One region of the Rhizobium atlanticum genome, then DNA from elsewhere that is predicted to be linked to it. Evidence: riboswitches for the same ligand, from Rfam matches in the RefSeq annotation. Region 1 holds a riboswitch; the other holds the start of a gene.
What was found. A riboswitch is a leader RNA that binds a small molecule or an ion and turns the genes downstream of it on or off. The one in region 1 is predicted to bind cobalamin.

Region 1 (15,155 bases):
CTCAGGCTCAGTGCGTGGGCCACATCGACCGCCATGCCGGCCGCACCCACGAGCGGCACCATCAGCAATGCCGTCATGATGCCGAAATTGCCCGAGCGGTCCAATATGAAGCCGGGCGGAAGGATCGCCATGACATGTCCCCGAATTGAAATTCCTTCAGCTTCTACATGCAAAGTCTGAAATATGGGGAAATCGACATGGTATATGCTGGTTTAAAGCTTCCGGTGATTGGCCTTTGCAAGCTTGATCTAAAGGTCTATAAGCCGCCGGATATTGAGACAGGGCATCCGAGGAATGGATGTGAGTGAGGTTGGTAAAATGGCAGAGAACTGGACCCCGAGCAGCTGGCGGCAGAAACCGATCCTGCAGGTTCCCGAATATCCCGATGCAGCCGCTTTGGCGGCAACAGAGGCCACTCTCGCCAGCTATCCGCCGCTCGTCTTCGCAGGCGAAGCGCGCCGCCTGAAGAAGCATCTCGCCAATGTCGCTGAGGGCAACGGTTTTCTGCTGCAGGGCGGCGACTGCGCCGAGAGCTTCGCCGAACACGGGGCTGACAACATCCGCGACTTCTTCCGCGCTTTCCTGCAGATGGCCGTCGTGCTGACCTTCGGCGCGCAGCTGCCGGTCGTCAAGGTCGGCCGCATCGCCGGCCAGTTCGCCAAGCCGCGCTCGTCGAATGTCGAGAAGCAGGGCGACGTGACGCTGCCCGCCTATCGCGGCGACATCATCAACGGCATCGAATTCACCGAGGAGTCGCGCATTCCGAACCCGGAACGCCAAGCCATGGCCTATCGCCAGTCGGCCGCGACGCTGAACCTCCTGCGCGCCTTTGCGATGGGCGGTTACGCCAACCTCGAAAACGTGCATCAGTGGATGCTCGGCTTCGTCAAGGACAGCCCGCAGGGCGAGCGCTACCGCAAGCTTGCCGACCGCATCAGCGAAACGATGGATTTCATGAAAGCGATCGGCATCACCTCGGAAAACCACCCGAGCCTGCGCGAGACCGATTTCTTCACCAGCCACGAGGCGCTGCTGCTCGGCTACGAGGAAGCGCTGACCCGCGTCGATTCCACCTCCGGCGACTGGTATGCCACCTCAGGTCACATGATCTGGATCGGCGACCGCACGCGCCAGGCAGATCATGCGCATATTGAATATTGCCGCGGCATCAAGAACCCGATCGGCCTGAAATGCGGCCCGTCACTGCAGGCCGATGATCTGCTGCAGCTGATCGACATTCTGAATCCCGCTAACGAAGCGGGCCGTTTGACGCTGATCTGCCGCTTCGGCCATGAAAAGGTCGCCGAAAACCTGCCGCGTCTCATTCGCGCCGTCGAGCGCGAAGGCCGCAAGGTCGTCTGGTCCTGCGACCCGATGCACGGCAACACGATCACGCTCAACAACTACAAGACCCGTCCCTTCGAGCGAATCCTGTCGGAAGTCGAAAGCTTCTTCCAGATTCATCGCGCCGAAGGCACACATCCAGGCGGTATCCATGTCGAGATGACCGGCAAGGACGTGACGGAATGCACCGGCGGCGCCCGCGCCGTCACAGCCGACGATCTGCAGGACCGCTACCACACCCATTGCGACCCGCGCCTCAATTCCGACCAGGCGCTCGAACTCGCCTTCCTGCTTGCCGAGCGGATGAAGGGCGGCCGCGACGAGAAGCGCATGGTCGTCAACGGCTGAGGATAGCCCGAAACAGATGATGAAAAGCCCGGCTCGACCGGGCTTTTTATTGGCTTCAGATGCTGGCCTGAACGCTGTGCAGGTTGGCGTAGACGCCGCCTTGCGCCATCAGATCATCATGCGTGCCCTGTTCGACAATGCCATCGCCCGTCAGGACCAGGATGCGGTCGGCGTGGCGGACTGTCGACAGGCGGTGGGCGATGACCAGGGTGGTCCTGCCATTCGCCAGACTGAGCAGCGCCTGCTGCACCGCCCGTTCGCTCTCGTTGTCGAGGGCGCTGGTCGCTTCGTCGAAAATCAGGATTTCCGGATCTTTGAGGAAGGCGCGGGCGATGGTGATGCGCTGGCGCTGGCCGCCCGAAAGCTTGACGCCGCGCTGGCCGATATCGGTGTCATAGCCGTTCGGCAGAGTCATGATGAAGTCGTGCGCATTGGCGGCGCGGGCGGCCGCTTCGAGCTCGCCATCGGTCGCGTCCAGCTTGCCGTAACGCAGGTTTTCCGCAACGGTGCCGGCAAAGAGATAGACGTCCTGCTGCACCACCCCGACATGGCGTCGCAGCGAAGCCAGCGTTACGTCGCGGATATCGGTTCCGTCGATACGGATCGCCCCAGCTTCGACATCGTAGAAGCGCGGTATCAGCGCGCAAAGCGTGCTCTTGCCCACTCCAGAAGGGCCGACCAGCGCGACAAACTCTCCGGGGGCAATGGTGAGGGAAAGCCGCTCCAGCACCCTGGGACCATCGGCTTCGTAGCCGAAGGCGACGTCGGAAAAACTGATCTCGCCCCTTGGCGCCGGCATCGGACGGGCGTCCGGTCGATCGGTGATATCGGGATCGATTTCCAGGATCTCCATGGCCCTCGTGAAGCCGGTATAACCCTCCTGCCAGAGGCGCACGAAATTCGCGAGCCGCTGCACGGGATCGACCAGCACGCCGACGCAGAGCAGGAAGGTCAGCATATCCGGGACGGTCAGGTCCGCTGTCAGGATGCGCAGGCCTCCTGCGATGATCACCAATATGGTGACGAGCTGGGCAAAGCTTTCAGTGCCTACCGAAAACCAGGCCTCGCTGCGGTAGCCGTCGGCGCGGCTTTGCAGGAAACGCTGGTTTTGTGCGGCGAAGCGCTGCCGTTCCAATGCTTCGTTGGCGAAGGACTGGACGACGCGGATGCCGGCAAGCGCATCCTCGACACGCTCGTTGACGGCGGCGACCTGGCGCTTGCTAGCTTCGAGCGCATGGTTCATGCGCCGGTTGAAATAAAGTGCATAGGCCACCGCCACCGGAGTGAGCAACAGGATGAGGGTTGCCAGCAGCGGGTCGATGAAGAACAAGACCAGCATGGCGCCGCCATATTTCAGGACGGCAATGGAGAGATCCTCGGGGCCGTGGTGAAAGAGCTCGCCCAGCCAGAGGGAATCGTTGGTGATGCGGCTCATCAACTGCCCGGTGCGTTGGCCATCGTAGAAGCTGAAGGACAGCTTCTGGTAATGCTCGAAGAGTTCCTGCCGCACCGTCGCCTCGATGCGGGCGCCCATGACATGGCCGCGATAATCGACGAAGAAAATCGCCGCTATCTGGACCGCGAGAACGGCCAGCATCACACCGCCCATGGCAAGGATCTGAGCGAAGGCGTCGGGGGCATCCGGCAGAGCCAGAAGCCGGCTTGTGACGATGTTGGCACAGAGGGGCAACGCCACGGCGGTGGCGGCCACGAGTATGGCGCAAAGCAGATCCGCCAGCAGCAAAGGCAGATGCGGGCGGTAATAGGAGATGAACTTGCGCATACGCGACCAGCGCCGCTCACGTTCAGCGGCGTTCAAATCGTCGCGGAAGAAGTTCAGGAAGGGGTTATGGCGTCGCGAGCTTTTCCTCGCGCGAGAGAATTGCGTGTGCATGAAGCAGAATGTCCTTGTGGGCGATGTTTCCTTTCTGTCTGGACAGGGTCGCTCTCATGTCAGTCTCCCGGCGGTTGAATAAAGTGAGCCATCAGTATCACCGGGATCAGCGTCCGGTTCAACGCGATGACGAGAGGAGATCGGCGGGTGTGGTCAACGGGCAACATTCGGCGGCCGCCGGCCAATCGTGAACGCTTCAAGATTTCTGATTGCTTGTTCAGGGGAATGGATTTGACGACGAGGTCTCGTGGCCGCAAGTTTCTCCAGGACCGAGGAGAGAGCTATCATGAGCGAACAACATCTAGGCGGCTGTCTTTTCGGCGCCGTGCGATTTTCAATTCGGGCAAAGCCCGGGCCTGTTGTCGGTTGCCACTGTTCACAATGCCGCCGTCAGACGGGATTTTATTATGCTGCGGTCAACGTGCCGCGCGCGGCGCTTTCGGTGGAAGATCCCGGCGCAGTCCGGTGGTATCGGTCGAGCGGCGAGGCGCAACGCGGCTTCTGCGGCAATTGTGGCTCGGCGCTGTTTTGGCAGGGGGATGTATCACCGGAGGTTTCGGTCCTGGCCGGAGCGTTCGACGAACCGAGCGGCCTTGCCTTCAGCCATCACATTTATTGCACCGACAAGGGTGATTTCTACGAGATAACAGATGGTCTGCCGCAATATGACAGGTATCCGCCCCGTTGAGTGCCCCGCCTCAGGTCTTGGTCGCGAGCGCGGCGCTGAGACGAGCGACGTCTTCGCGCAGCGCCGTCAGCTCCGTCAGGACGCGCATATCGATCTTCTGGTGCAAGGAGAGCACTTCGAGTTCGGCCTTGAGATTGACTTCGTAATCCTTGGCCGCCTCAAAGCGGTCGCGCTCGGCCTGACGGTTCTGCGACATCATGATGATCGGCGCCTGGATGGCGGCGAGCATCGACAGGATCAGGTTCAGGAAGACGAAGGGGTAGGGATCGAAAGCGCCACTCGCCAAAACGATGGTGTTGATCGCCGTCCAGACCACGAGGAAGGCCAGGAAGCCGAGGATGAACGACCATGAGCCGCCGACACGGGCGATGCTGTCGGCGATACGTTCTCCAAAAGAGGCCTCGGCAGAAAAGGCGGCGTTGACGTCGGTCGAGATGATCTTGCGCTCGTGCGCTTTCGCCAGCACACGCTTTTCCGTGTCGCCGAGTTCGTCGGCCGGTTTGTCGAAATGATGGTGCACGAAGTTCGAAAAGTTATTCATGGCCTGTTTCCAATGACCGTTATCGATGCTGCCGCTTTCGTGCGTCAGTATTCCGCTCCGCCGGTAAATTGCAATGCATCGGTGCCGTAAGCCTCCAGCAGGCCTGTTCACAAAAAATTCGTGAGCCGGATGCAACGCTTTGGCCGCGAACGTGTTGCGGTAACGGGAGCCGCAGGCTAAACAAATGACATGACACAGGAAAACGCTCTCTCCGATATCTTCCGCATCGCTATCGGCCAGCTCAATCCGACGGTCGGCGATGTCGCCGGCAATCTCGCCAAGGCGCGCGAAGCCCGCGCCGATGCGGGCCGGGAAGGCGCGCATCTGCTCGTGTTGACCGAGCTTTTCATCTCCGGCTACCCGCCGGAAGATCTGGTGCTGAAGCCGGCCTTCATCCGTGCCTGCTGGAAGGCGGTGGAAAGCCTTGCGGCCGATACCGCCGATGGCGGGCCGGGCGTCATCATCGGTTTTCCCCGGCAGGACCAGACCGGACGCTATAATTCCGTCGCCGTGCTTGACGGCGGCAAGGTCGTCGCGGTGCGCGACAAGGTCGATCTGCCGAATTACGGCGAGTTCGACGAGAAGCGGGTCTTCGTGCAGGGAGCTATGCCGGGGCCGGTGAATTTCCGCGGCGTGCGGCTCGGCATTCCGATCTGCGAAGATATCTGGGGTGATCTCGGCGTCTGCGAGACGCTGGCCGAAAGCGGGGCGGAGATCCTGCTGTCCCCGAACGGGTCTCCCTATTATCGCGGCAAGGTCGATATCCGTCACCAGGTGGTACTGAAGCAGGTGATCGAGACCGGCCTGCCGCTGATCTATGCCGCCCAGCTCGGAGGGCAGGACGAGCTCGTGTTCGACGGGGCGAGCTTCGCCTTCAATGCCGACAAATCGCTCGCCTTCCAGATGAGCCAGTTCGAGACGGCACTTGCTGTGACGACGTGGAAACGTGGGGAAGCCGGCTGGCGCTGCGCCGAAGGGCCGATGGCGCGTATCCCAGAGGGCGAGGAGGCCGATTATCGCGCTTGCCTGCTCGGCTTCCGCGACTACGTCAACAAAAACGGTTTCAAAACCGTCGTTCTCGGCCTTTCCGGCGGCATCGACTCGGCGATCTGCACAGCGATCGCGGTCGATGCTCTCGGAGAGGAGCGGGTGCGAACGGTCATGCTGCCCTATCGTTACACCTCGGAAGATTCACTGAAGGATGCAGCCGCCTGTGCCAAGGCGCTCGGCTGCCGCTATGACATCGTACCGATCGAGCAGCCAGTAACCGGCTTCAGCAGCGCGCTGTCCAACCTCTTCGAGGGAACTGAGAGCGGAATCACCGAGGAGAATTTGCAGAGCCGCGCGCGCGGCGTCATCCTCATGGCGATTTCCAACAAGTTCGGCGCGATGGTGGTGACGACGGGCAACAAGTCGGAAATGTCGGTTGGTTACGCCACGCTCTATGGCGACATGAATGGCGGCTTCAATCCGATCAAGGATCTTTACAAGATGCAGGTCTATGCGCTGGCGCGCTGGCGCAACGAGAATGTGCCGCCGACTGCGCTCGGGCCGTCGGGCGAGGTGATCCCGCAGAATATCATCGACAAGGCACCCTCGGCCGAGCTTCGCCCGGACCAGAAGGACCAGGATTCGCTGCCGCCCTATCCCGTCCTCGACGATATTCTCGAATGCCTGGTGGAGAAGGAAATGGCGGTCGAGGAGATCGTCGCGCGCGGCCATGACGTCGCCACCGTCCACCGCGTCGAGCACCTGCTCTATCTTGCCGAATATAAGCGCCGGCAATCGGCGCCGGGCGTTAAGATCACGAAGAAGAACTTCGGCCGCGACCGACGCTACCCGATCACCAACCGGTTCCGGGATCGCTGACGTGATCGTGATCGCTGACGCAATCGGGATCGCTGACGCAAGCGACATATCAGGGAGGCAACATGCGCAGCTCGGTCGAGATCTACAATGTCGGGACGGGCAGGGCTCGCGAGGTCTGGCAGACGGACAGGCTGGTGGAAGCGCCGAATTTCTCAGCCGATGGCTCCTATCTCCTGCTGAACGGCGACGGGCTGCTCTTCCGGCTGCCGCTCGATGGCGGCGAGGTGGTGAAGGTCGATACGGGCTTTGCCGTCAATTGCAACAATGATCACGGCATTTCGCCTGATGGCACTGAGATCGTCATCTCGGACAAGACGGAATTCGGCAAGTCGACGATCTACATCCTGCCGGTCGAAGGCGGCACGCCGCGGCTCATCACGCAAAACCAGCCGTCCTATTGGCATGGCTGGTCACCGGATGGCCGCCAGCTCGCCTATTGCGGCATTCGCGACGATCTTTTCGACATTTATACGATCTCAGTCGACGGCGGCGTCGAGACGCGGCTGACGCATGGCGAAGGCCGCAACGACGGGCCGGATTATTCCGCCGACGGCCAATGGATCTATTTCAATTCCAGCCGCACCGGGCTGATGCAGATCTGGCGCATCCATCCGGATGGCACAGGCCTCGAACAGGTGACGTCGGACAATCAGGGGAACTGGTTTCCCCATCCATCGCCCAAAAACGACAAGGTGCTGATCCTGTCCTACGATCCTTCGGTCTTCGACCATCCGCGCGATCTCGACGTGCGGCTGCGGCTGATGGATATGGACGGCGGCAACCTTAAGACGCTGTTCGAGCTTTTCGGCGGGCAGGGCACGATCAACGTGCCCTGCTGGTCGCCGGATGGTGACGAGTTTGCTTATGTCAGGTATTTTCCGGCGGCTTAAGCCGCTGCCGCTCGGCGCCGCCTGCGAGCGGCGTCCGCCAGATCTTCCAGCACACTCACCGACATATCCCAGTCAATGCAGCCATCGGTGATGGACTGGCCGTAGACCAGCGGCTTGCCGGGAACGAGATCCTGGCGGCCGGCAACGAGGTTGCTTTCGATCATCATGCCCTTGATGTGGTGATTGCCCGCGGAGATCTGTCCGGCGACGTCCTTGACAACCCGTGGCTGGTTCATCGGATCTTTGCTGCTGTTGGCATGGCTGGCGTCGATGAGGATGCGCGGGGTGACCCCGACTTTCAGGCATTCCGCTGCGACGGCTCCGACATCGGCCGCCTCATAATTCGGCCGCTTGCCGCCGCGCAGAATGATGTGGCAGTCTTCATTCCCCTTCGTCGAAGCGATTGCCGCCTGTCCGTCCTTGGTGACGGCCGGGAAGTGGTGCGGCTGCGAAGCGGCCAGGATCGCGTCGATCGCGACGCGAGCGCCGCCGTCGGTGCCGTTCTTGAAGCCGATCGGGCAGGAGAGGCCGGAGGCGAGCTGGCGATGGATCTGGCTCTCGGTCGTGCGCGCGCCGATCGCACCCCAGCTGACGAGATCGGCAATGTATTGCGGTGTGATCGTCTCGAGGAATTCGACACCCGCCGGAAGGCCCATCGCGTTGACGTCGAGCAGCAGGCGCCTGGCAATTCTCAGCCCTTCCTCGATACGGTAGCTGCCATCGAGATGCGGGTCGTTCATCAAGCCCTTCCAGCCGACTGTGGTGCGGGGCTTTTCGAAATAGACGCGCATGACGATTTCCAGATCACTGGAGAAGCGCTGTCGCTGCTCGGCCAGCCGCGCGGCATATTCGCGTGCAGCAACGGGATCGTGGATGGAGCAGGGGCCGATGACGACGATCAGGCGGTCGTCTTCACCCTTGAGAATCTGGTGGATGGCATTGCGGTTGCTGGTCACCGTCTCGCTGACTGAAGCGGTTCGGGGAATTTCAGCGATGATATCGGCGGGTCTGGTCAGCGGGGTGATCTCGAGAATACGCAGATCATCGATGGTGTCGGGCACGGCATGGCTCCTGTTTGGTCATACCGTGCGGAACAGAAAAGCCGCCAGGTAGACTAGCGGCTGTTCGGGTTGTCGTCGCGTCGAATTCAGTTACGCACGGACCCGCATCCGCTGGAAGCAGCGGTACGAATAAAATCGCGAGGCGTAAATTGAAGTCGTGGACATGCCGGGTATGTATCGTCCCGATCGCCTATTGTCACGCAAAATTTGCGAGCTTCACCGTTGGAGAGGCAGCTGGCGATCCGCCCCTGGATCAATCCCTGCGGCGGAGGTTTCAGGTCCGTTCCGCCTCACTTGTCAGAGCACCCGTTTCCTGAAATAGATGCGCCGTCAGGTGCCCGCCCTCGAGGCGGGAGAATCGGGAATCCGGTGCAAGGCCGGAACGTGCCCAACGCTGTAAGGCCGACGTCTACCGCTTCATCACGCCACTGGCTTTGCCGGGAAGGCTGCGGCAGATGGATGAAGCCAAGTCAGAAGACCGGCCTGGCGAGATAGACCCAACCCGCGCGGACGGCGGGCGGTTGCGTTGTTGGGGATTTGACGATGCGACCCTTTGATGCGGATGCCCTTTCGGCGGCATCCGGTTTTTCGCCGGCCGAGCGCGAAGCCGTGTATCACGCGATCATGACGCGGCGTGACGTGCGCAGCCAGTTCCTGCCCGATCCCTTGCCCGACGATGTCGTGGCACGGCTCTTGACTGCCGCCCATCATGCGCCTTCGGTCGGCTTCATGCAGCCGTGGAATTTCGTCCTGGTGAAAAGCGAAGCCGTGCGAGCACGCGTAAGGGATGCCTTTGCGAATGCGAATGAGGAGGCGGCACTGATGTTCGAGGGCGAACGCCGGCAGACCTATCGCTCCCTGAAGCTGGAAGGCATCGTCGAGGCGCCGCTCGGCATATGCGTGACATGCGATCCCACCCGCGGCGGCAGCGTCGTGCTGGGGCGGACGCACAATCCGCGGATGGATTCCTATTCGACCGTTTGCGCTATCCAGAATCTCTGGCTTGCCGCCCGCGCCGAAGGGGTCGGCATCGGCTGGGTCAGCATCTTTCGTGAAGGCGACCTGAAAACAATTCTCGGCATACCGGAGCATATCGAGGTGGTCGCCTGGCTCTGCGCCGGCTTTGTCGACCGCCTTTATGACGAACCGGAACTTTCGGTCAAAGGTTGGCGGCAGCGGCTGCCGCTCGAGGAACTTGTTTTCCACGACGGATGGGGACGCAACGACCCGTAGCAATTACTGCTGCTGTGGTTGCGGGCCCGGCGTCGCCGGATTGGCAAGGTCGATCGAGCCCTGGTCGCCGGCAAGGAATTGCGGGCCGACCTGACGAACCTTGTTCTGCGTGGGGTCGTAGGGACGTTCGGGAACGGATGGCTGCGGCGGGGCTGATGCTGCCGCAGTATCTTTCGTCGGCGGTTTAGTGCGGACCGTCGTGATCGAGCCCTGCTGCGGCGGTTCGCTCAGGGCCTGCTTGTCGCGCATCTCCTCGTAATAGGCGGTGAGATTGCAGGCGCAGGAATTTTTCTCGCCAGGCGCGCGGTTCTTGTAGACAAAAGCGTTCTTCATGGCGCTATAGGGCGCGCCCGTTGCGACCGAGATCATGTTCGAGGAGTCGGTGCTGGTCACGTCGCGATAGAAGAGCTCGGTTTCAATGCCGGGGCACATCTTGGCGCAGGTCTGGGCATCGCGGCCGAAATCCACCGAAGTGGTATTTGAGCTGATCGGGAAGAAGCCACCGTCGCAGCTGCGCACGCAGATGGTGCTGATCGGTGAAAACATTTCGGCCCTCGGCAGGCCGTAACGCAGATCGGTCTCTTCACCGCCGCCGAGCGGAATGAAGGTATCGGTGCGCATTGCCTGTTCCTCGGCACTCGGGGCGGGGTCGTCTGCGCTACGCTCGGTCGGGGCATAGAAATTGTCGCTGTTGCAGCCGTTGCGTTCGAGTGCCGCCGTCAATTCTCGGCGCGCGTCGTCAGTGCCGTCGCCCTGGTTGCGCAGCTCGTCGCGGCGCTCCTGGAGATAACGGATATTGTCGATCATCCGGGCTTCGGCGTCAGAGAGTTCGGCGCAAAAACCGGCGTTGTCACTGCCAATCACGACCATGCTGCCAGAAGTGCATCCATTATTGCGCAGATCGTTGCGGACCTTGCGCAGCTCGAGGTTCTGCTCGGCCATGGCATTTGCATATTGGCGCGCTTCCGGCCCGTTATTGCTACCGATCGATCGTGGCAGGTCGGCAAGGCGACCGCGCAAGTCGTTGCAAATAGCGCTGGTCTGTGCGGCGGCCGGTGATGCCAGCGCAAGCATAAGAGCAAGAGACAGATTTCGGCGTTTCACGGCGTCGTCCGGGAATGAGAAAGTGTCGATCGGTCAAAGGTGGCGTCCATCCGCCGTACCTTGTCTCTTAACGTGTTTCTCTTAATAAGCTTGGATCAATTCCTAGCGCATTTTCGAGATTTTAGCCAGAAGATGTGGGTAATCTTCCGTTAGGTAAGTAGAACTTCGACGAGGCGCTCATCTGGTATGAGAAGCTCATGGGACGTCCCGCAGAAAGCAAACCGATACCAGGCATGGCTCAGTGGCGTAACATGGGCGGGGCCGGCCTGCAGGACGGATTGTTCATGGCGCTGCCCCTCACAGTTTCCCATCGCCAGTCGGCGCTTCCGGTGCCACCGTCGTCAATAGTTGACACGAGGGAACGTGCAATTCCAATGTCGGCTTCGGGTGGCCGTCGCAAATCGCGCAGGCCAGGACGGGGGCGCAGCGAAGGCGAAAATGGCAGGCATTTGCAAGGAGCTAAGCTCCCCTATAACGACGGCCCCGACAGCCCACCACGGTCTCCACGTCTTCGTGGATGGTTGTTATGACCCCGGTTCCGGGCACGGAGGCTGGGCCTTTGTCGCCTATCGCGATTCTGTGGAAATCGCGTCCAGCTTCGGCGGTGTGCGTGATTCCGCCAATAATTCGATGGAATTGACCGCCGTCTTGCAGGCAGTCATGTGGATCAATAGCGAAGCAACGGGCGAAGCCGCGACCATCTGGTCGGATTCGATCTATGCCGTCAAAGGCTGCAACGACAGGCGGCACATTTGGAAGAATAACGGCTGGAAGAAAAACAATCCGAATGGGAACGCCCGCAGCCGGGCGATCGCTAATGCGGAACTCTGGAAAGCGGTCGATCTTCAGCTATCCCGGAACGCCCTCGTAACCATTGCCTGGTGCAAGGGCCATTCCGGCATATCAGGCAACGAACGCGCGGATGAGCTTGCGGATGGAGGACGGCTGTCGATACGGGGCACGTGATATGGGGATATCCACTGGCTGCGGATGCCTGGGATGGCACGGCGTCAAAACTCCACGCGGCGCCATTGCATCAGGGCGCGAGGCCGCCGCCAGAGATGGCATAAATGCACCCTTCAGCCATTTCCGGTTATGTCCAAGTTTCAGCATCAGCTAACGGCGTCATCGAGGCCGATCAGGCTTGAAGAATGTGCCTGCGCGTCAGCTCCATCAGACCATCGGTATCGCGTCGCTCTATCGCATCGACCATCTGCTGATGTTCGCGGCCGGATTGCTCGATGCGGGCGCGCGTTCGCCACTGCGACACCGGCGCGGAGGATGTCCGCTGGCGAATTTCCGTGATCAGCTCCACGAGTTCCTGGTTGCCGGCGAGAGCAAGCAGATGGCGGTGGAAGGCGAGATTGGCTTCGTAAAGTTCGAGCGTGGTGCCGTTCAGCACCAGATCGTCGAAGCGTGAAGCCAGAACCCGCAACTTCGCAATATCTGCCTCGCTCGCATTCGCGACGATGCGGTCGCTGACGGCGACTTCGAGGATGACGCGAATGTCGCTGACCTCCCGGGCACGGCGCCCGTCTTGCTCATGGACGTGGTAACCACGATTGGGGACATGCTCCACCAGTCGCTTCTGCACCAATCTGTCGAGAGCTCTGCGGACCTCGGGTCGCGTACAGTTATACCGCCTTTCGAGATCGATCTGCTTCAGCCAGGTTCCGGGCGGGAGACGGCCGGCAAGGATATCCTGGAGAATCAGTTCGGTCACATCGGAGGTTTGCGGCTCTTGTGCTTGCGCCGTCGCTCCGCTTTCCAGCGAATTCATGCAATTCTCCCCAGCCCGATTTCGGCGATGACTATCATAGCTCTCCCCCGGCCAACAACGAGGCCGATTGACAGCGTCGAAAAATATTCCAGCTCATGACTTGCGTGCCCGATTTAATTGGAGCATAAAATTGGCGCCAATTTGATTACCATTATATGAGGCGGGTTGTAAATCCATGCAGAACTCCGATGCGGTCTGGGAAATCGTCGAGAGAAAGCGCGCGGCGTTCTTCGAGTTGAGTGACCGCATCTGGGATATTCCAGAGACCAATTACCTCGAACATCAATCTGCCGAAGAGCACGCCCGCATGCTGGAGAGAGAGGGCTTTCGTGTCGAGCGCGGCATTGCCGGGTTGCCGACGGCGGTTATGGGAGAGGCGGGCGAGGGTGGCCCGGTCATCGCAATCCTTGGCGAGTTCGATGCGCTGCCGGGATTGAGCCAGGAGGCCGGTATTGCCGAGCAGCGGCCCTTGGTCGACGGGGGCAATGGTCACGGCTGCGGCCATAATATGCTGGGCGCCGGATCCATGCTCGCTGCCGCTGCGGTCAAGGATTTCCTTGCCGAAAGCGGCTTGACGGGAAGGGTGCGCTATTATGGCTGCCCCGCGGAGGAAGGCGGCTCTTCGAAGGGTTTCATGGTGCGCGCCGGCGTTTTCGACGACGTGGATATCGCGATCTCCTGGCATCCGGCAGCCTTTGCCGGGGTCAACAATCCCATCTCGCTCGCCTGCAATGAGATCAACTTCCATTTTTCGGGGCGGGCGTCGCATGCTTCCGCGACGCCGCATCTCGGCCGCAGCGCTCTCGATGCAGTGGAACTGATGAATGTAGGCGTCAATTATATGCGCGAGCACATGCCTTCCACTGCGCGTATCCACTATGCCATCACTGACGCGGGCGGTGGAGCGCCTAACGTCGTGCAGGAACGCGCGACGGTACGCTATCTCGTCCGTGCTCGGACCTTGCCGGAACTCCTGTCTCTGGTTGCCCGCGTCAAGAAAGTTGCCGAAGGTGCTGCCCTGATGACCGAGACGACGGTCCGGAGTGAAATTGTCAGCGGGGATGCCAATCTCGTTGGCAATACACCACTCGAGGAGTGCATGTTCGCCCATCTGCAGCGGCTTGGCCCACCAGTGTTTGATGATGCCGACCGAGAAACGGCCCGCAAGTTCCAGCAGACCTTCAACGCAGAGGATATCGCCGCGTCCTATGGTCGTTTCGGGCTGAAACCGAACGACGACCAGCCGCTCTGTGAGGAGATTTTTCCGTTGAATGCCGGTGACGGCACTCTGGTCGGCTCCACCGATGTCGGGACGGTCAGCTGGGTGGTGCCGACCGTGCAGATGCGAGGGGCTACCTACGCTGTCGGTACGCCCGGACACTCCTGGCAACTGGTTGCGCAAGGGAAACTGCCGGCTGCCCACAAGGGAACCGAACACGCCGCCAAGGTAATGGCGAGCACGGCCGCCGATCTCATCGGTAACCCCGCATTGATCGAAGCTGCCAAGGCCGATCACAGGGCGCGTCTGGAGCGTACGCCTTTTGTCAATCCGATACCTGATGACGTTAAGCCGCCATTGCCGGAGAAGGCTGATGCCTAACCCCGACCTGCTGCCCGACCGTGAACGCCTGATGGCGCATATCCGCGAGTTTGCCCGTCGGGTGAAATTGTCCGGAGCGCCGGAGGAGCTCGAGAGCTTTCATTATCTTCAGGCGCAGATGGAGAGCTACGGATACGGAACGCAGCTGCTGTCACATGATGCATTCATCAGCCTGCCCGGCCCGGCGAAGGTCGGGGTCGAAGGCGAAGACCTCCGTTGCATTACCCATTCGATGTCGGTTTCGACGGCTGCAGCGGGCATCAGCGGAGACCTTGAATATGTCGGCGACGGCAAGGAAGCCGATTTCGTCGGCAAGGACTTGGCCGGCAAGATCGTCCTGGTCGACGGGATTGCGACGGAGGAAGTCGCCGCGTTGGCGAGCGCGGCCGGCGCCCTCGGCGAAATCCATGTCAGCCCGAATGAGCATCTCTACGAAATGTGCGTGTCGCCGGTCTGGGGCAGTCCGTCGCAACACACGCGCGCCCATCTGCCGACAACAGTGATCTGCACCATCGCGCGGGAAGATGGAGTGCGCCTGCGCGACAGGCTCGCGCGCGGCCAGAAGGTCCGTGCGACGCTCACTGCAGAGGTCGACACCGGCTGGCGCCGGACGCCGCTGCTTGTTGCAGAGCTTCAGCCGGCAGGCGAGGACAAACCGTTCGTACTGTTTTCGGGCCATCATGACACCTGGCACTTCGGCGTCATGGACAATGGCGGCGCGAACGCGTCCATGCTTGAGGCGGCACGCTTGCTTGCCCTTCATGCGGGTGATTGGCGACGCGGCCTGCGCATCTGCTTCTGGT
Region 2 (15,155 bases), on a different contig from region 1:
GCTGCTCGACCAGGAAGACGACCGGGCCCATATAGGCGAAGAGCAGAACGGTGTGGGGCCAGAGCTGTCCGCGAGGGGACACCTGTTCGCCGGGATGCTGATCGCGGTTGCGATCGGTTGTGAAATAATCGTGATGGCGACCGGCCTGGAGAGACAGGAATGTGGCATAAAGGCCGACCGATATGATGCCGAGTATCAGTTGCCTTGCTGCCGATGGATGCTGTCCGTCCGGGCCTGCAAGAAATGTCGGCATGACCAGGCTGAGCGTCGCCAGCGGCACGATCACCCCCAGATAGGCGTTGGCGCCCTGCAGGTTATGCTGCTGTTCCGGTCGCCGCCACGCGCCCAGCAGCAATGACAGGCCGACCATGCCGTTCAGAATGATCATGACGACTGCAAACAGCGTGTCACGCGCAAGCGTGGGATTGTTTTCGCCGTGAAGCATGACGGCTGATATTGCCATCACCTCGATCGAGGTGATGGCAAGCGTCAGAATGAGCGTGCCGTAAGGCTCCTTCAGCCGTTCCGCCAGGTGGTCTGCGTGCCGAACGACCGACAGAGCGGAGCCGAGCACGACGGCAAACAGCCACGCGAAAACGACAGCGAACCAAAGAGGATGGGAAAGCTGTGCGAAGATCTGCTCCTGGAAAGCAAGGAAGATCAAGCTCGTCGCGACGCTGACACCCAGGAACCATTCCTCGCGCACCAGTCCCGTGGCGCTGACGGCGCGTAATGCGGGACCGTCCGTCATCGAAACCACCCGCTTTCTGGCAAATGCCGCCGAGATGCGATCATCACCACCATCGTGCCCGCCCGCTGTCTCCTGCCCGCCACCTGAGCCGGGAAGATGAGGCTGCCTCAAGGCGAACAGAAGCTCAAGTCAGATCGTATGTCTTGGAGCAAAACTTGCAGGTTCGTCGCTCCATACCCCACGGACCCGCGCAAAGGAGCAGCCGATCACGCCACGCCTTGTGTTATTCGCGGCCGGTCGCCGGGATCGCCGCGCCGGTGACGACGGCTGCTGCCGGGGAAATCAGGAAGGCGATGAGGCGGGCGATCGATTGCGGCGAGACCCAGCCCTCCGTTTTCGCATTGGGCATGGCGGCGCGGTTTTCAGGCGTGTCGATCGTCCCGGGCAGAATGCAGTTGGCGGTGATGCGGTCGTCGCGGCATTCGGCGGCAAGCGCTTCCGTCAGCCGGATGACGGCGGCTTTGGAGGCGGCGTAAGCGGCCTGGTTGGGCCCGGCCTTCAGGCCGGGCGCGGCGGCGACATGAACGATGCGGCCGTAGCCCGATGCCTTCATCGTCGGGAGAACCGCGGCGCTGATCGTCAGCGCAGTGCGGGCGTTGGCGGTCATCATCGTGTCCCATTGGGCGGGGGCATCCGGGCCGACCGGTCCGATCTGGAAGCCGCCGACGGTATTGACCAACGCACTGACGCCGCCGAAGCGCTTGACGGCCCGGGCGACGGCGGCAGCGCAGGAGGCGTAATCGGTGAGATCCGTTCCGGCAATCGATAGAAACTCGCTGGACGCGGGAAGCTCGCCGGCCAAAGTTTCCAGCTCCTGGCTCGAACGGTTCATGCAGACGAGTTTCACGCCGGCGCCGGCAAGCTCCCGGACAACGGCGCTGCCGAGGTTGCCGCCGGCTCCCGTGACGATCACGGCTTTCTGGTCGTTCATGGCAAGTGATCTCCTGACGGTGCCGTTGCTGGACGCCGCGCATTGTTGGTCCAGGCTGCGCCGCAACGCAACCCCTGCGCAACCGCGCCAGTCAGGTATCTTGAGAAAGTTCGCGGAGCAGTGAGCTCCGCCCGTCATCATCCAGCTCCGTCGCGTTGGGATTCAGTGATATTTTTCCCGTTCGCGGCCGAGGATGACTGGCGCATCCAACTCGGAGATCGGGCGGGTGACGTCTGCCGGGATGTCACCGGTGAGCTGCAGGTCGAGGTACCGAGAGCAGCAGACGCGCAGGAAGGATGTGAAGTTCCCGAGATCATGGCCGGCATCGATCGATTCATGATGCAGTCGAGTAATCAGCTGCACGACGTTCATGCCGTCGCGCCGGGAGATTTCCTCAAGCTTCGACCAGAAGAAGTTCTCCAGCCTGACGCTGGTGACCATGCCATCGATGCGCAGCGACCGGGTGGTGCTTTCCCATAGCCGCGCATCCGCCTTGATGAAGAGTTCACACATGTCGTCCTCCCGCCGCCGCCTCCTCAGGCGGCGTTGGTTTCAGGTATTGACGAGGCATCGAGTATGGCTATGAACTGCCGCAGCCAGGAGGGATGCGCCGGCCATGCCGGCGCCGTGACTAGGTTGCCGTCCGAGATCGCATCGGTAATTGCAATATCTGCGTAAATGCCGCCGGCAAGTTCGACTTCCGGCCGGCAGGCGGGATAGGCCGAGCAGGTGCGGCCCTTCAGCACGCCGGCGGCGGCAAGCAGCTGCGCGCCATGGCAGATGGCTGCAACGGGTTTTCCGGCATCGAAGAAATGCCGGACCGATTTGATGACGTTGGCATTGAGGCGAAGATATTCCGGCGCGCGACCGCCGGGGATGACCAGGGCATCGTAATCCTCCGCCCGCACGCTGTCGAAAGTGGCGTTCAGCGCGAAATTATGACCTCGTTTTTCCGAGTAGGTCTGATCGCCCTCGAAATCGTGAATGGCAGTGGCGACAGTCTCACCCGCCTTCTTGCCGGGGCAGACGGCGTCGACCGTATAGCCGCAGGCGAGCAGCGTTTGAAACGGCACCATCGTTTCATAATCTTCGGTGAAGTCACCCGTGATCATCAGGATCTTAGAAGCTGGCATCGCATCCTCCCTTGAAACCAACAGGCGAAGATTAACAAAGACCGCCCGGCAGCAGGTACTATGGGAATACTACAGCCGAAATTCTCGGCCGGATACAGGTGGGCATTACGACAAGCGCGCTTTCAGATCCTTGATCAGACCGTTCTGACCGTCGCATCCGGTACGGCGCAAGCCTCGCCGCCGCCGAAGAGGCGAGAACGGGTGAGAAAGCGTTTCTCGCGGCCGTTGTCGAGCGAGAACATGCCGCCGCGGCCCGGCACGACGTCGATGATGAGCTGCGTGTGTTTCCATGCCTCGAACTGGCTGGCGCTGATATAGACCGGCACGCCGCCGATCTCGCCGAGCTTGACGTCGCTGTCGCCGACCATGAATTCATTGGCAGGATAACACATCGGTGAAGAGCCGTCGCAGCAGCCGCCGGACTGGTGGAAGAGGATATCGGGATGGTCCCGCTTGATTTCTGCAATCAGATCAAGGGCCGCATCGGTTGCGAGAACACGCGGTTCGCCGTCGACGGTCGTTTCCATGGTTCTTCCTCCTAAAGTTTGGGGGAAGAAAAAAAACCTCCCCGACCCCTCCCCACAAGGGGAGGGACTTAACTTGTTGAACTGCCTCGTTCTAAAAGCGATGTATCGCCTTGCTGAGACTTCGGTAGGGAAAGCTGGAGGAGCGGCATCATAAGCCGCTCCCCCTTGTGGGGAGGGGTTTTGAACCTCTCCCATATGAAAACATCTCAGAAGAAACCGAGCGCCTTCGGGCTGTAGCTGACCAGCATGTTCTTGGTCTGCTGGTAATGCTCGAGCATCATTTTGTGAGTTTCGCGACCGATGCCGGATTGCTTGTAGCCGCCGAAGGCGGCGTGGGCGGGGTAGGCATGGTAGCAGTTGGTCCAGACGCGGCCCGCCTGGATCTCGCGGCCGAAACGGTAGCAGCGATTGGCGTCGCGGCTCCAGACGCCGGCGCCGAGACCGTAGAGCGTGTCGTTGGCGATTTCGAGCGCCTCCTTCTCATCCTTGAAGGTTGCGACCGCGACCACAGGTCCGAAGATCTCCTCCTGGAACACCCGCATCTTGTTGTGGCCCTTGAAGATCGTCGGCTTGACGTAATAGCCGTTCGCCAATTCGCCGCCGAGATCGTTGCGCGAGCCGCCGGCCAGAACCTGGGCGCCTTCCTGCTTACCGATGTCGAGATAGGCGAGGATCTTCTCAAGCTGCTCCGTCGATGCCTGGGCGCCGATCATCGTTTCCGGATCGAGCGGGTTGCCCTGTTTGATCGCCTCGACGCGTTTGACCGCCTTTTCCATGAAGCGGTCGTAGATCGATTCCTGGACGAGGGCGCGGCTGGGACAGGTGCAGACTTCGCCCTGGTTGAGGGCGAACATCGCAAAGCCCTCGAGCGCCTTGTCGAGGAAATTGTCGTCGTCGGCCATCACATCGGCGAAGAAGATGTTCGGCGACTTGCCGCCGAGTTCCAGAGTGACCGGAATGAGGTTCTGGCTGGCATATTGCATGATCAGCCGGCCGGTCGTCGTTTCGCCGGTAAAGGCGATCTTGGCGATGCGGGGACTGGTCGCGAGCGGCTTGCCGGCCTCGATACCGAAGCCATTGACGATGTTGAGCACGCCGGGCGGCAGGACGTCGCCGACGAGTTCGGCCCAGAGCAGGATCGAAGCGGGGGTCTGTTCGGCCGGCTTCAGCACGACGCAGTTGCCGGCGGCAAGTGCCGGCGCCAGCTTCCACGTCGCCATGAGGATCGGGAAGTTCCAGGGAATGATCTGGCCGACGACGCCGAGCGGCTCGTGGAAGTGATAGGCGACGGTATCATGGTCGATCTCGCCGATCGAACCTTCCTGGGCGCGGATGCAAGAGGCGAAGTAGCGGAAGTGGTCGATCGCCAGCGGAATGTCGGCCGCCATGGTTTCGCGGATCGGCTTACCATTGTCCCAGGTCTCTGCCTGGGCAAGCAGTTCCAGCTTGTCTTCCATGCGCTGGGCGATCTTCATGAGGATATTGGAGCGCTCGGCGGCGGACGTCCGGCCCCATTTTTCCTTGGCCGCATGGGCCGCGTCGAGCGCGAGATTGATGTCTTTTTCATCGGAGCGTGGGATGTCGCAGAGTTTGCCGCCTGTGACCGGGGTCACGTTTTCAAAGTATCTGCCTTCGACCGGCTCGCGCCATTCGCCGCCGATATAGTTGCCGTATTTCAGCTTGAATGGCGATTCTACGATTTTCTGATGAAGCATGTCATCCTCCCTTGATGGTCCAGGTTCCCAAGCGAACCAGTGCGAGGAAAATGCGCATGTTTCAGCGGCCGGAACAGAGCATGTCATCCATATCGCAGTGCACACTGTCGCAGGGATGCGACAGGATCGTGTCGTGATTACCGCATGTCGATGGAACCTTCGTAGGCGTGCTCAGTGTAGGTCGAACTTCTTCATCTTTCGGTGCAGAGTGGCGCGACTGATCCCGAGTGCTGAGGCTGCCTGCGAAACGTTACCGCTAGTGCGCGACAGCGCGCGCAGCAAGGCTGCCTTTTCGGCTTCGATGATCTCCTCCTGCTGCGAGACCCCAGCCTCATGCAGGGCATCGGCGGCAGGGATGCCGGTGGCGATCCGCCTGTCGTCCAGTTGCAGCGCGATGCGGGCGGCGCGGGTTGCGCCGAGCACGAGGTCGTGCCGGTCGACAGCGAGCAGAGCGGCGGCGGAATTGGCGGGGCTCGGGACCATCAGGAAACGGGCGCCTGCAAAGGCCGAACGAAAGAGATTGAGTTCAATGCGCATGGCCGCATCGCGCACGGTCTGCGTCAGGATCGCCAAGGTCATCTCGTTTACGTCGTTGCGGCAGGTAGAGATATCAAGCGCCGCGGCCAACCGGCCACGGTGATCGCGGATCGGCGCCGTCGTGCAGCTGAGGCTGGTATTTGCGCAGAAGAAATGCTGATCGCGGAAAATGGCGACGGCGCGTTCATCGGCGAGCGCCGTGCCGATGCCGTTGGTGCCGATGCTCGCCTCGGTCCAGATTGAGCCGGTCCAGAGGCCGAGTTCGTGAAATTCCTTGTCGTCGCCGGCAGCCCCGCGGCGCTCCAGCGCAATGCCGTTCCTGTCCGTCAGAAGCAAGCAACAGCCGGCCTTGCCGACGGTGCTGAAGAGACGATCGAGCTCTTCCGTCGCGCTGGCAATCAGCTGCCCGGACTGCTCGCGGGCGCGCCGGAACTCCTCGTCGGTCAGGCGCAGCGGCGCCCGTTCGTCCTCGGGTGCGAGCTGGTGCATCGTCATGCACCGCCGCCAGGAGGCGACCACCGGAGAACTGGCGGCGGCGGAGTCGCGTTGGGCCGACGTGTAGACGTGCTCGGCATGTGCAGAGTGTTCGTGCATCGGCTCCTCCCACCGAAATTCAGCGCAGTCTGGTGGAAAAGCCGCGGGTTTGCAATCAGCCCGCACTTGGCGGTCCTCAATCCCCGACTCTTCCCGACGAAAGGACTGAATTCACATTTCGGTGTTCGTGCCGTCTTCGTGTAACAAAAGACTGCTCCCGTCCGAAGTTCTGTGCAGAAACGAAGTTTGCCGGCGAGGAGAACCGACCATGTTGAACAGACGATTGTTGCTGATGGGCGCCGCTTTCGGAGCGATGGCAGTTCGCTTGGGCCTGATCGGTGAGGCGATCGCCGGCGAGACCTTCGCGGTGACGCACAGCGAGGCGGAATGGCGCAAGCTGCTGACGCCGGATCAGTATGCCGTCCTGCGCCAGGCGGGGACGGAGTCTCCCTTCACCAGCGTCTTGCTGCACGAGGAGCGGAACGGCAGGTTCGCCTGCGCCGGCTGCGACCAGAACCTGTTTTCTTCGGCGACCAAATTCGACAGCGGCACCGGCTGGCCGAGCTTCTGGGCGCCTCTTAAAGACGCCGTCGGCACGGAGCGCGACACCGGCTTAGGCATGACGCGGACCGCTGTGCATTGCAGCCGTTGCGGCGGCCATCTCGGTCATGTCTTTGATGACGGCCCGAAACCGACCGGGCTTCGCTACTGCATGAACGGTCTTGCCTTGACGTTTCATCCGGCCTCGGCCTGATCGGGGAACAGCTGTTGTCCCGATTCTGTTCTAGCGCCGCAACCAAGCCTCGATGCCGCGCCCAGCTGCACGGCCGGTCGCCAGACAGGCGGTGAGGAGATAGCCGCCGGTCGGCGCCTCCCAGTCGAGCATCTCACCGGCGACGAAGGTGCCGGGCAGCGCCTTCAGCATGAAGTCTTCGTCGATGCTGGTCCAGCGGATGCCACCTGCAGAGGAGATCGCCTCGGCAATCGGCTTTGTATCGAGAACCGGTACCGGCAGAGCCTTGATCACGCCGGCGAGACGTTCGGGATCGGCTCGGTCGCGGTCCCGCGCGAGCTCGCGCAGCAATGCCGCCTTGACGCCTTCAAGCCCGGCACCCTTGCGCAGGCGGTTTGAAAAGCTCGACCTGGTGTCCTGCCGCGTCAAATCGCGCGCCAGCCTTTCGATCGTCCGGCCCGGGGCGAGGTCGAGCGTCAGAGTAGCGCTGCCGTGGTGCAGCAGCCGGTCGCGGAGGCTGGCCGCATGGGCGTAGACCAAGCTGCCTTCGATGCCGCTGCCGGTGATGACGAACTCGCCGGGAAAGGTGCCGGCTTCGGATGTGGCGGTGACCGACTTGACGGGCTCGCCGGCGAAACGCGCGCTGAAGCCGGCGCTCCAGTCGACGACGAAGCCACAATTGGCGGGCCGGAAAGCAGCGATCTCGACGCCCCTCTCGGCCAACCAGGGCAGCCAGGCGGCATCCGAGCCAAGGCGCGGCCAACTTGCGCCGCCAAGCGCCAGCAGGGCGGCGTCGCAATGGACGATGCTACGCCCTTCCGGCGTTTCGAAAACGTAACCGTCTTCGACAAGGCCGGTCCAGCGATGGCGGGTGCGCAACGCAACACCCCGCTCTTCAAGCCGCTTGAGCCAGGCACGCAGCAAAGGAGAAGCCTTCATCACCTTGGGGAAAACCCGGCCGGAGGAGCCGACGAAGGTCTCGGTGCCGAGCCCTGCGGCCCAATCCCTGATATCACCGGGAGTAAAGGTGTCGAGAGCGGGACGCAGACGGGCTGAAGCCGTTCCGAAGCGCGTAACGAAACGGGCATAATCCTCGGAATGGGTGATGTTGAGGCCCGATTTGCCGGCCAGCAGGAACTTGCGGGCGAAGGTCGGCATGGCGTCGTAGATTGCCACAGCATGGCCGGAGAGCGAAAGCAGCTCGGCAGCCGCAAGACCCGTGGGGCCGCCACCGATGATCGCAATCCGTTTCTGGCTCATGATGTCTTCGCCCGATTCCTTCCGGCGCAGTTTTGGCGCGGCCGCTGCTCACCTGCAAGGGTGCAGGTTCGTCAATGGTGAGAATGCGTGCATTGACCATGGTCGGCGAGAATCTCGATGACGCGGCACTGGTCGACGCGGCCGTGGCCGCAGCCCTCCACCATCATTTCCAGCTCGGCCTTCAAAGCCATCAGGCTGCGGATGCGCTGCTCAACCTCAACGAGGCGAGCCTTGGCGATGGCGTCGGCCGAGGCGCAGGACTGGTTCGGATCATCCTGCAGCGTGAGCAGTGTGCGGATTGCCTCGATCTCGAAACCGAGCTCGCGCGCGTGGCGGATGAAAGCAAGGCGGCTGATGTCGGCAGGTTCGAAGGATCGCTGGTTGCCTTCGCTGCGGCTCGGGGCCGCAAGCAGGCCGATGCTCTCGTAATAGCGCACCGTCGGCACTTTGACGCCGCTCCGGCGGGCCGCCTCGCCAATCGTGATCTTTTTCATGATTTTTCTCTTGCACCTCTAGTCGCTAGAGGATGTAGGAGGGATGCTTCTGTTTGACAAGGAAGCGGATATGGCTGAGACGAGCGAGACACGATACAGGGTCGGCGGCATGGATTGCGCCGCCTGCGCGAGCAAGATCGATACCGCAGTCAGGCGCATAGCGGGCGTTGCCGATGTCTCAGTCTCGGTGGTGACGGGCACCATGACCGTCCGGCATGACGGCAGCAGCGATCTCAAGGCAGTCGAGAGGAAGGTGACGGGGCTTGGTTATTCCGTCTCGCCCTTTGCCGGAAATGCGGCGCCCGCGCGTGAAGACCGCGCGCACCATCATCACGAACATGCCGCTCATGGCCATGGAGATCACGATCGTGCCGGGCATGATCACGGCCATGCCCATGACGAGAAGGAAATCGAAGGTCTGCATGGGCACGACCATGCGCCGATGGCCGGTCCCTGGTGGCAGAGCAAAAAGGGCCGGCTGACCATCTTCTCGGGTACGGCGCTGATTGCCGCCTATGCCGTCGGCCATCTCGTGCCGGCGATCGCATCCTATGCCTTCATCGTCGCCATCCTGGTCGGCCTGGTGCCGATCGCGCGGCGCGCCGTCATGGCGGCTCTCTCCGGCACGCCGTTTTCGATCGAGATGCTGATGACGATCGCCGCCGTCGGCGCCGTCATCATCAATGCGGGCGAGGAAGCGGCAACGGTCGTATTCCTGTTTCTCGTCGGCGAGTTGCTCGAAGGCGTGGCGGCGGGCAAGGCGCGTGAAAGCATACAGTCGCTGACGGCCCTGGTGCCGAAGACTGCGCTGCTCGAAGACAATGGGCAGATGCGGGAGGTGCCGGCTGAAAGCCTTGCCGTCGGCACGGTTATCATGGTTCGCCCCGGCGATCGCATCTCTGCCGACGGCGTCATCGTATCAGGCGAGAGCGCGATCGACGAGGCGCCTGTAACGGGCGAGAGTACGCCGGTGCGAAAGGGCGTCGACGCGGTTGTCTATGCCGGCACGGTCAACGGCGATGCGGTGCTGAGGGTTCGAGTCACAGCGGCCGCTGCCGACAATACGATCGCCCGCGTCGTCAAGCTGGTTGAAGAAGCGCAGGAATCGAAGGCGCCGACGGAGCGCTTCATCGACCGGTTTTCGCGCTACTACACGCCGGGTGTGGTCGTGGTTGCCGCCCTGATCGCGGTCGTTCCGCCGCTGTTCTTCGGCGGCACGTGGAGTGAATGGATCTACAAGGGTCTTGCCATCCTGCTGATCGGCTGCCCTTGCGCCCTCGTCATCTCGACGCCGGCGGCGATCGCCGCTTCGCTGTCGGCCGGTGCGAGGCGCGGGCTGCTAATGAAGGGCGGCGCGGTCCTGGAGACGCTCGGCAAGGTGACGATGGTCGCCTTCGACAAGACGGGCACGCTGACGGAAGGCAAGCCTCGGGTGACCGACATCCTTTCCTTTGGGTTGAGCGAGGCGCAGCTCCTGTCACGCGCGGCGGTGCTGGAGCAGGGCTCCAGCCATCCGCTGGCGCTCGCTATCCTGGTCCGCGCCAAGGAGGACGGCGTGCCCGTGCCGCCCGCCTTCGAGCTGGAAGCGCTGCCGGGCAAGGGTGTCACCGGCAAAGTCGGCGGCGAGACATTGGATCTCTTGTCGCCGCCCGCCGCACGCGAACGTGGGGTGCTCAACGCGGAACAGGAGGCGCGTATTGCAGGGCTCAATGATGAGGGCAAGAGCGTGTCGGCGTTGCTCGTCAATGGCGCCACGGCCGGCCTGATCGCCATGCGCGACGAGCCGCGCGAGGATGCCGGGGCCGGGCTCTCGGCGCTCAAATCGGCCGGGGTCAAGGCGATGATGCTGACGGGCGACAACAAGCGGACGGCGGCGGCCGTCGCCGGCATGCTCGGCATCGACTGGCGGGGCGAGATGATGCCCGAGGACAAGCAGCGGGTCGTCGGCGAATTGAAGCGCAAGGGCTTCATAGTCGCCAAGGTCGGCGACGGCATCAACGACGCGCCGGCGCTCGCCGCCGCCGACATCGGTATCGCCATGGGCGGCGGCACCGATGTGGCGCTGGAGACGGCCGATGCCGCCGTGCTACACGGGCGCGTTGGTGACGTGGCGCGAATGATCGCGCTTTCGCAGCGCACGATGCGCAATATCCTCGAGAATATCACCATTGCACTCGGGTTGAAGGCTGTCTTCCTGGTGACCACGATCATCGGGATCACCGGGCTCTGGCCGGCGATTCTCGCCGATACCGGAGCCACCGTGCTGGTTACGATCAACGCGCTCAGGCTGCTCCGCGTAGAGGAATAAATCCTTTCCTCTTCGGAGCGCCGATTAGGGCCGATCCGGAATCGAAAACCGCAGAGCCGGCTACAGGCCGGCTCTCGTCGTTCAGGCCTTCTCCACAGTTCGTTTTGTTTAAGCCTTCATTATCCATAGTTTTTCACAGGAACGCAGTAATTTCAAACCTGCCGTAACGCAACGCACAAACCATCCGTTGACGTGAATTTCGATTCGCGTACTATATCTAGTGTTCAAGGTTCCTTCGATTCGTGAGGATCGTGGGCTAAGACGGGAATACGGTGCGTCTCGCCATGAGGGTGGGGCAAGGCCGGAGCTGCCCCCGCAACTGTGAGCGGAGAGCAACTGTCCGATTTCGGGTCACTGGGGCATGATACCTCGGGAAGGCTGGGCAGGTGCTTCGACCCGTGAGCCAGGAGACCTGCCTTGAATGAAACGTCCACGGGCGGGGTGTCCGGAAGGTCGCGTGCATGCAGCGGAATGATCCGCGCCTGTTGCGCTGCCCCGAACGACCGCATGAGCACTTCGGGGTTTGAAGTCATGTCGAGAGCATCAAGGCCGGCGCCCGCGCACATCCTGCGAGGGACCAAGTCAGGCGTTTAAAGCGCCAACCTTGCCAGATCACTATCAAGCATTTCCCCGGACGCCGCATGGCGCCCGATCCCAGTCCTGCGTCCTGAATTCATTGACTTCACGAGGAACATGATGAGCGTTACCGTTTACAGCAAGCCGGCCTGTGTCCAATGCACGGCCACTTACCGCGCCCTCGATCGCCTGGGCGTGGATTATGAGATCGTCGATATTTCCGAGGATGCCGAAGCGCTCGATCGCGTGCGTGGCATGGGCTACATGCAGGTTCCGGTCGTCGTTGCCGGCGAGCAGCATTGGGCGGGCTTCCGCCCCGACATGATCAGCGCGCTCTCCTGACCGGAGAAAAGCGGTGGGGCTGATCGTCTATTATTCCAGCCGATCCGGGAACACCCATCGTTTCGTCGAGAAGCTGGGATTGCGCGCGGCGCGCATCCCCCTCGGCGCTGAGGCCATCCACATTCGCGAACCCTATGTGCTGATCTCGCCTACTTATTGCGGAAACGGCGGTAAAGGGGCCGTGCCCAAGCAGGTGATCCGCTTCCTCAACGAGGCGGAAAACCGCTCCAACATCCGCGGCGTGATTGCTGCGGGCAACAGCAATTTCGGCGAGACCTATGGAATCGCCGGCGATGTCATCTCGAAGAAGTGCCAGGTGCCGTACCTCTACAGGTTCGAGCTCCTGGGAACTGCCGAGGATATCGCCAATGTCAAAGACGGGATGGGACGATTTTGGACACGGGAACAAATCTGACGCGGGACGCGGGCGCAAAACCGCTGAAAGCGGCCGAAACACTCGACTATCATGCACTGAACGCGATGCTCAACCTCTACGACGACGAGGGAAAGATCCAGCTCAACAAGGATCGCATGGCGGCCAAGCAATATTTCCTGCAGCATGTGAACCAGAACACCGTGTTCTTTCACAATCTTCGGGAAAAGCTCGATTACCTCGTCACGGAGGGCTATTACGAGCAGGAGGTTCTCGACCAGTATTCCTTCAATTTCGTCCGCGACCTGTTCGATCAGGCCTATGCCAGGAAATTCCGGTTTCCCACCTTCCTCGGGGCTTTCAAATATTACACCAGCTATACGCTGAAGACCTTCGACGGAAAGCGCTATCTCGAGCGCTACGAAGACCGCATCTGCATGGTGGCGCTGGCTTTGGCGCGCGGCGATGAGGCCCTTGCTCGCGACATAGTCGATGAGATCATTTCCGGCCGCTTCCAGCCGGCAACGCCCACCTTCCTCAATGCCGGCAAGAAGCAGCGCGGCGAACTCGTTTCCTGTTTCCTGCTGCGCGTCGAGGACAACATGGAATCGATCGGCCGGTCGATCAATTCGGCGCTGCAGTTGTCGAAACGCGGCGGCGGCGTGGCCCTGTCGCTGACCAATATCCGCGAGGCGGGCGCGCCGATCAAGCAGATCGAAAACCAGTCCTCCGGCATCATCCCCGTCATGAAGCTCCTGGAAGACAGCTTCTCCTATGCCAATCAGCTCGGTGCGCGGCAGGGGGCGGGTGCGGTTTATCTGAACGCCCATCATCCCGATATCATGCGCTTTCTCGACACCAAGCGTGAAAACGCCGATGAGAAAATCCGCATCAAGACGCTGTCGCTCGGCGTTGTCGTGCCCGACATCACCTTCGAACTCGCCAAGAACAATGAGGACATGTACCTGTTCTCGCCCTACGACGTGCAACGGGTCTACGGCGTGCCTTTCACCGAGATTTCGGTGACGGAGAAGTACCGGGAAATGGTGGCGGACGCCCGCATCTCGAAGAAGAAGATCAAGGCGCGCGAATTCTTCCAGGTCATCGCCGAAATCCAGTTCGAAAGCGGCTACCCTTACATCATGTTCGAGGACACGGTGAACCGCTCGAACCCGATTGCCGGGCGCATCTCCATGAGCAACCTCTGCTCGGAGATCCTGCAGGTGAGCGAGGCGAGCGACTATTATGACGACCTTTCCTACAAGCATCTCGGCAAGGATATTTCCTGCAATCTCGGCTCGCTGAACATTGCTGCGGCGATGGATTCGACCGACTTCGGCAAGACGATCGAGACCTCAATCCGGGCGCTGACAGCGGTGTCCGATATGAGCCATATCTCCTCGGTTCCTTCGATCGAGAAAGGCAATGACGAGAGCCATGCGATCGGCCTCGGGCAGATGAACCTGCACGGATACCTCGCCCGCGAACGCATCTTCTATGGCTCTGAGGAAGGTGTCGATTTCACCAACATCTATTTCTATGCGGTGACCTATCACACGCTGCGTGCCTCCAATCGTCTGGCGGTCGAGCGTGGTGTGAGCTTCAAGGGGTTCGAGAATTCGAAATACGCTTCAGGTGACTATTTCGACAAATATACCGAGCAGGAATGGAAGCCGGCGACCGAAAAGGTGCAGGCGTTGTTCGACAAATCGGGCATCCATATTCCGACACAACAAGACTGGGTGGCGCTGAAAAAGGCGGTGATGGCCTCAGGCCTCTATAACCAGAACCTGCAGGCGGTGCCGCCGACGGGCTCGATCTCCTATATCAACCACTCGACTTCCTCGATCCATCCGATCGTCTCGAAGATCGAGATCCGCAAGGAAGGAAAGATCGGCCGCGTCTATTATCCGGCGCCGTTCATGACCAATGACAATCTCGACTACTATCAGGACGCCTACGAGATCGGGCCGGAGAAGATCATCGACACCTATGCGGCAGCAACCCAGCATGTCGACCAAGGCCTGTCGCTGACCCTGTTCTTCCGTGATACGGCGACGACACGCGACATCAATAGGGCGCAGATTTACGCCTGGAAGAAGGGCATCAAGACGATCTACTACATCCGCCTTCGCCAGATGGCGCTGTCGGGGACCGAAGTGCAGGGCTGCGTGTCTTGTACGCTGTGATTTGATTTCGGCCGCGTGCCTTTGAGCAAATGGCCCACTCATCCGCCTGCCGGCACCGGCCGGGGTCGAGCCACGGGTCTCGACCCGTCCTTCGGACCCCCGATGGGGAGAAGACATTTGCGGCGGACGCCACATCCCCTCTCCCCTCGGGAGAGGGCAGGGTGAGGGGCTCCGAGCGCCATCAGATATTGGAAGGACAAATCATCATGAACATCGCCGTAACGCCAATCAGCCGCGTGCGCGCCATCAACTGGAATCGCATCGAGGACGACAAGGATCTCGAGGTCTGGAATCGCCTCACCGGCAATTTCTGGCTGCCGGAAAAGGTGCCGCTGTCGAACGACATCCCTTCCTGGGCGACGCTGACGGCGGCCGAGCAGCAGCTGACCATTCGGGTCTTCACCGGATTGACGCTGCTCGACACGATTCAGAACGGAGTCGGCTCCATCAGGTTGATGGAGGATGCGGCGACGCCGCATGAGGAGGCAGTGCTTTCCAACATCTCCTTCATGGAAGCGGTGCATGCCCGTTCCTATTCCTCGATCTTCTCTACGCTGTGCTCGACGCCTGATGTCGATGATGCCTATCGCTGGTCCGAGGAGAATGAATTTCTTCAGCGCAAATCAGCGCTGGTCATTGAGCAATATGCCTCCGGCGACCCTTTGAAGAAGAAGGTCGCCAGCGTCTTCCTGGAAAGTTTTCTGTTCTATTCCGGCTTCTATCTGCCGATGTACTGGTCGAGCCGCGCCAAA

Region 2: it holds a riboswitch for cobalamin, as region 1 does, so the genes downstream of both, nrdH (glutaredoxin-like protein NrdH) here and bluB (5,6-dimethylbenzimidazole synthase) in region 1, are expected to answer to the same signal.

Annotation. Positions count from the first base shown of each region.
Region 1 is NZ_JAQJCJ010000010.1:218,637-233,791, reverse strand. It holds gene PH551_RS16800 (pilus assembly protein TadG-related protein) at 1-131, opposite strand, end outside; gene PH551_RS16795 (class II 3-deoxy-7-phosphoheptulonate synthase) at 319-1,692, shown strand; gene PH551_RS16790 (ABC transporter ATP-binding protein) at 1,748-3,586, opposite strand; gene PH551_RS16785 (GFA family protein) at 3,873-4,274, shown strand; gene PH551_RS16780 (DUF1003 domain-containing protein) at 4,285-4,815, opposite strand; gene PH551_RS16775 (NAD+ synthase) at 5,005-6,684, shown strand; gene PH551_RS16770 (TolB family protein) at 6,747-7,574, shown strand; gene PH551_RS16765 (3-deoxy-7-phosphoheptulonate synthase) at 7,571-8,635, opposite strand; cobalamin riboswitch at 8,951-9,136, shown strand; gene bluB (5,6-dimethylbenzimidazole synthase) at 9,179-9,868, shown strand; gene PH551_RS16755 (DUF2865 domain-containing protein) at 9,872-10,972, opposite strand; gene PH551_RS16750 (ribonuclease H family protein) at 11,411-11,938, shown strand; gene PH551_RS16745 (GntR family transcriptional regulator) at 12,111-12,752, opposite strand; gene PH551_RS16740 (M20 family metallopeptidase) at 12,928-14,352, shown strand; gene PH551_RS16735 (M28 family peptidase) at 14,345-15,155, shown strand, end outside.
Region 2 is NZ_JAQJCJ010000036.1:5,444-20,598, reverse strand. It holds gene PH551_RS30685 (calcium:cation antiporter) at 1-751, opposite strand, end outside; gene PH551_RS30680 (SDR family NAD(P)-dependent oxidoreductase) at 975-1,682, opposite strand; gene PH551_RS30675 (ribbon-helix-helix domain-containing protein) at 1,845-2,195, opposite strand; gene PH551_RS30670 (DJ-1/PfpI family protein) at 2,219-2,815, opposite strand; gene PH551_RS30665 (DUF779 domain-containing protein) at 2,950-3,342, opposite strand; gene adh (aldehyde dehydrogenase) at 3,549-5,057, opposite strand; gene PH551_RS30655 (helix-turn-helix domain-containing protein) at 5,229-6,188, opposite strand; gene msrB (peptide-methionine (R)-S-oxide reductase MsrB) at 6,397-6,882, shown strand; gene PH551_RS30645 (TIGR03862 family flavoprotein) at 6,913-8,121, opposite strand; gene PH551_RS30640 (MerR family transcriptional regulator) at 8,193-8,615, opposite strand; gene PH551_RS30635 (heavy metal translocating P-type ATPase) at 8,686-10,923, shown strand; cobalamin riboswitch at 11,134-11,357, shown strand; gene nrdH (glutaredoxin-like protein NrdH) at 11,620-11,841, shown strand; gene nrdI (class Ib ribonucleoside-diphosphate reductase assembly flavoprotein NrdI) at 11,855-12,256, shown strand; gene nrdE (class 1b ribonucleoside-diphosphate reductase subunit alpha) at 12,235-14,403, shown strand; gene nrdF (class 1b ribonucleoside-diphosphate reductase subunit beta) at 14,610-15,155, shown strand, end outside.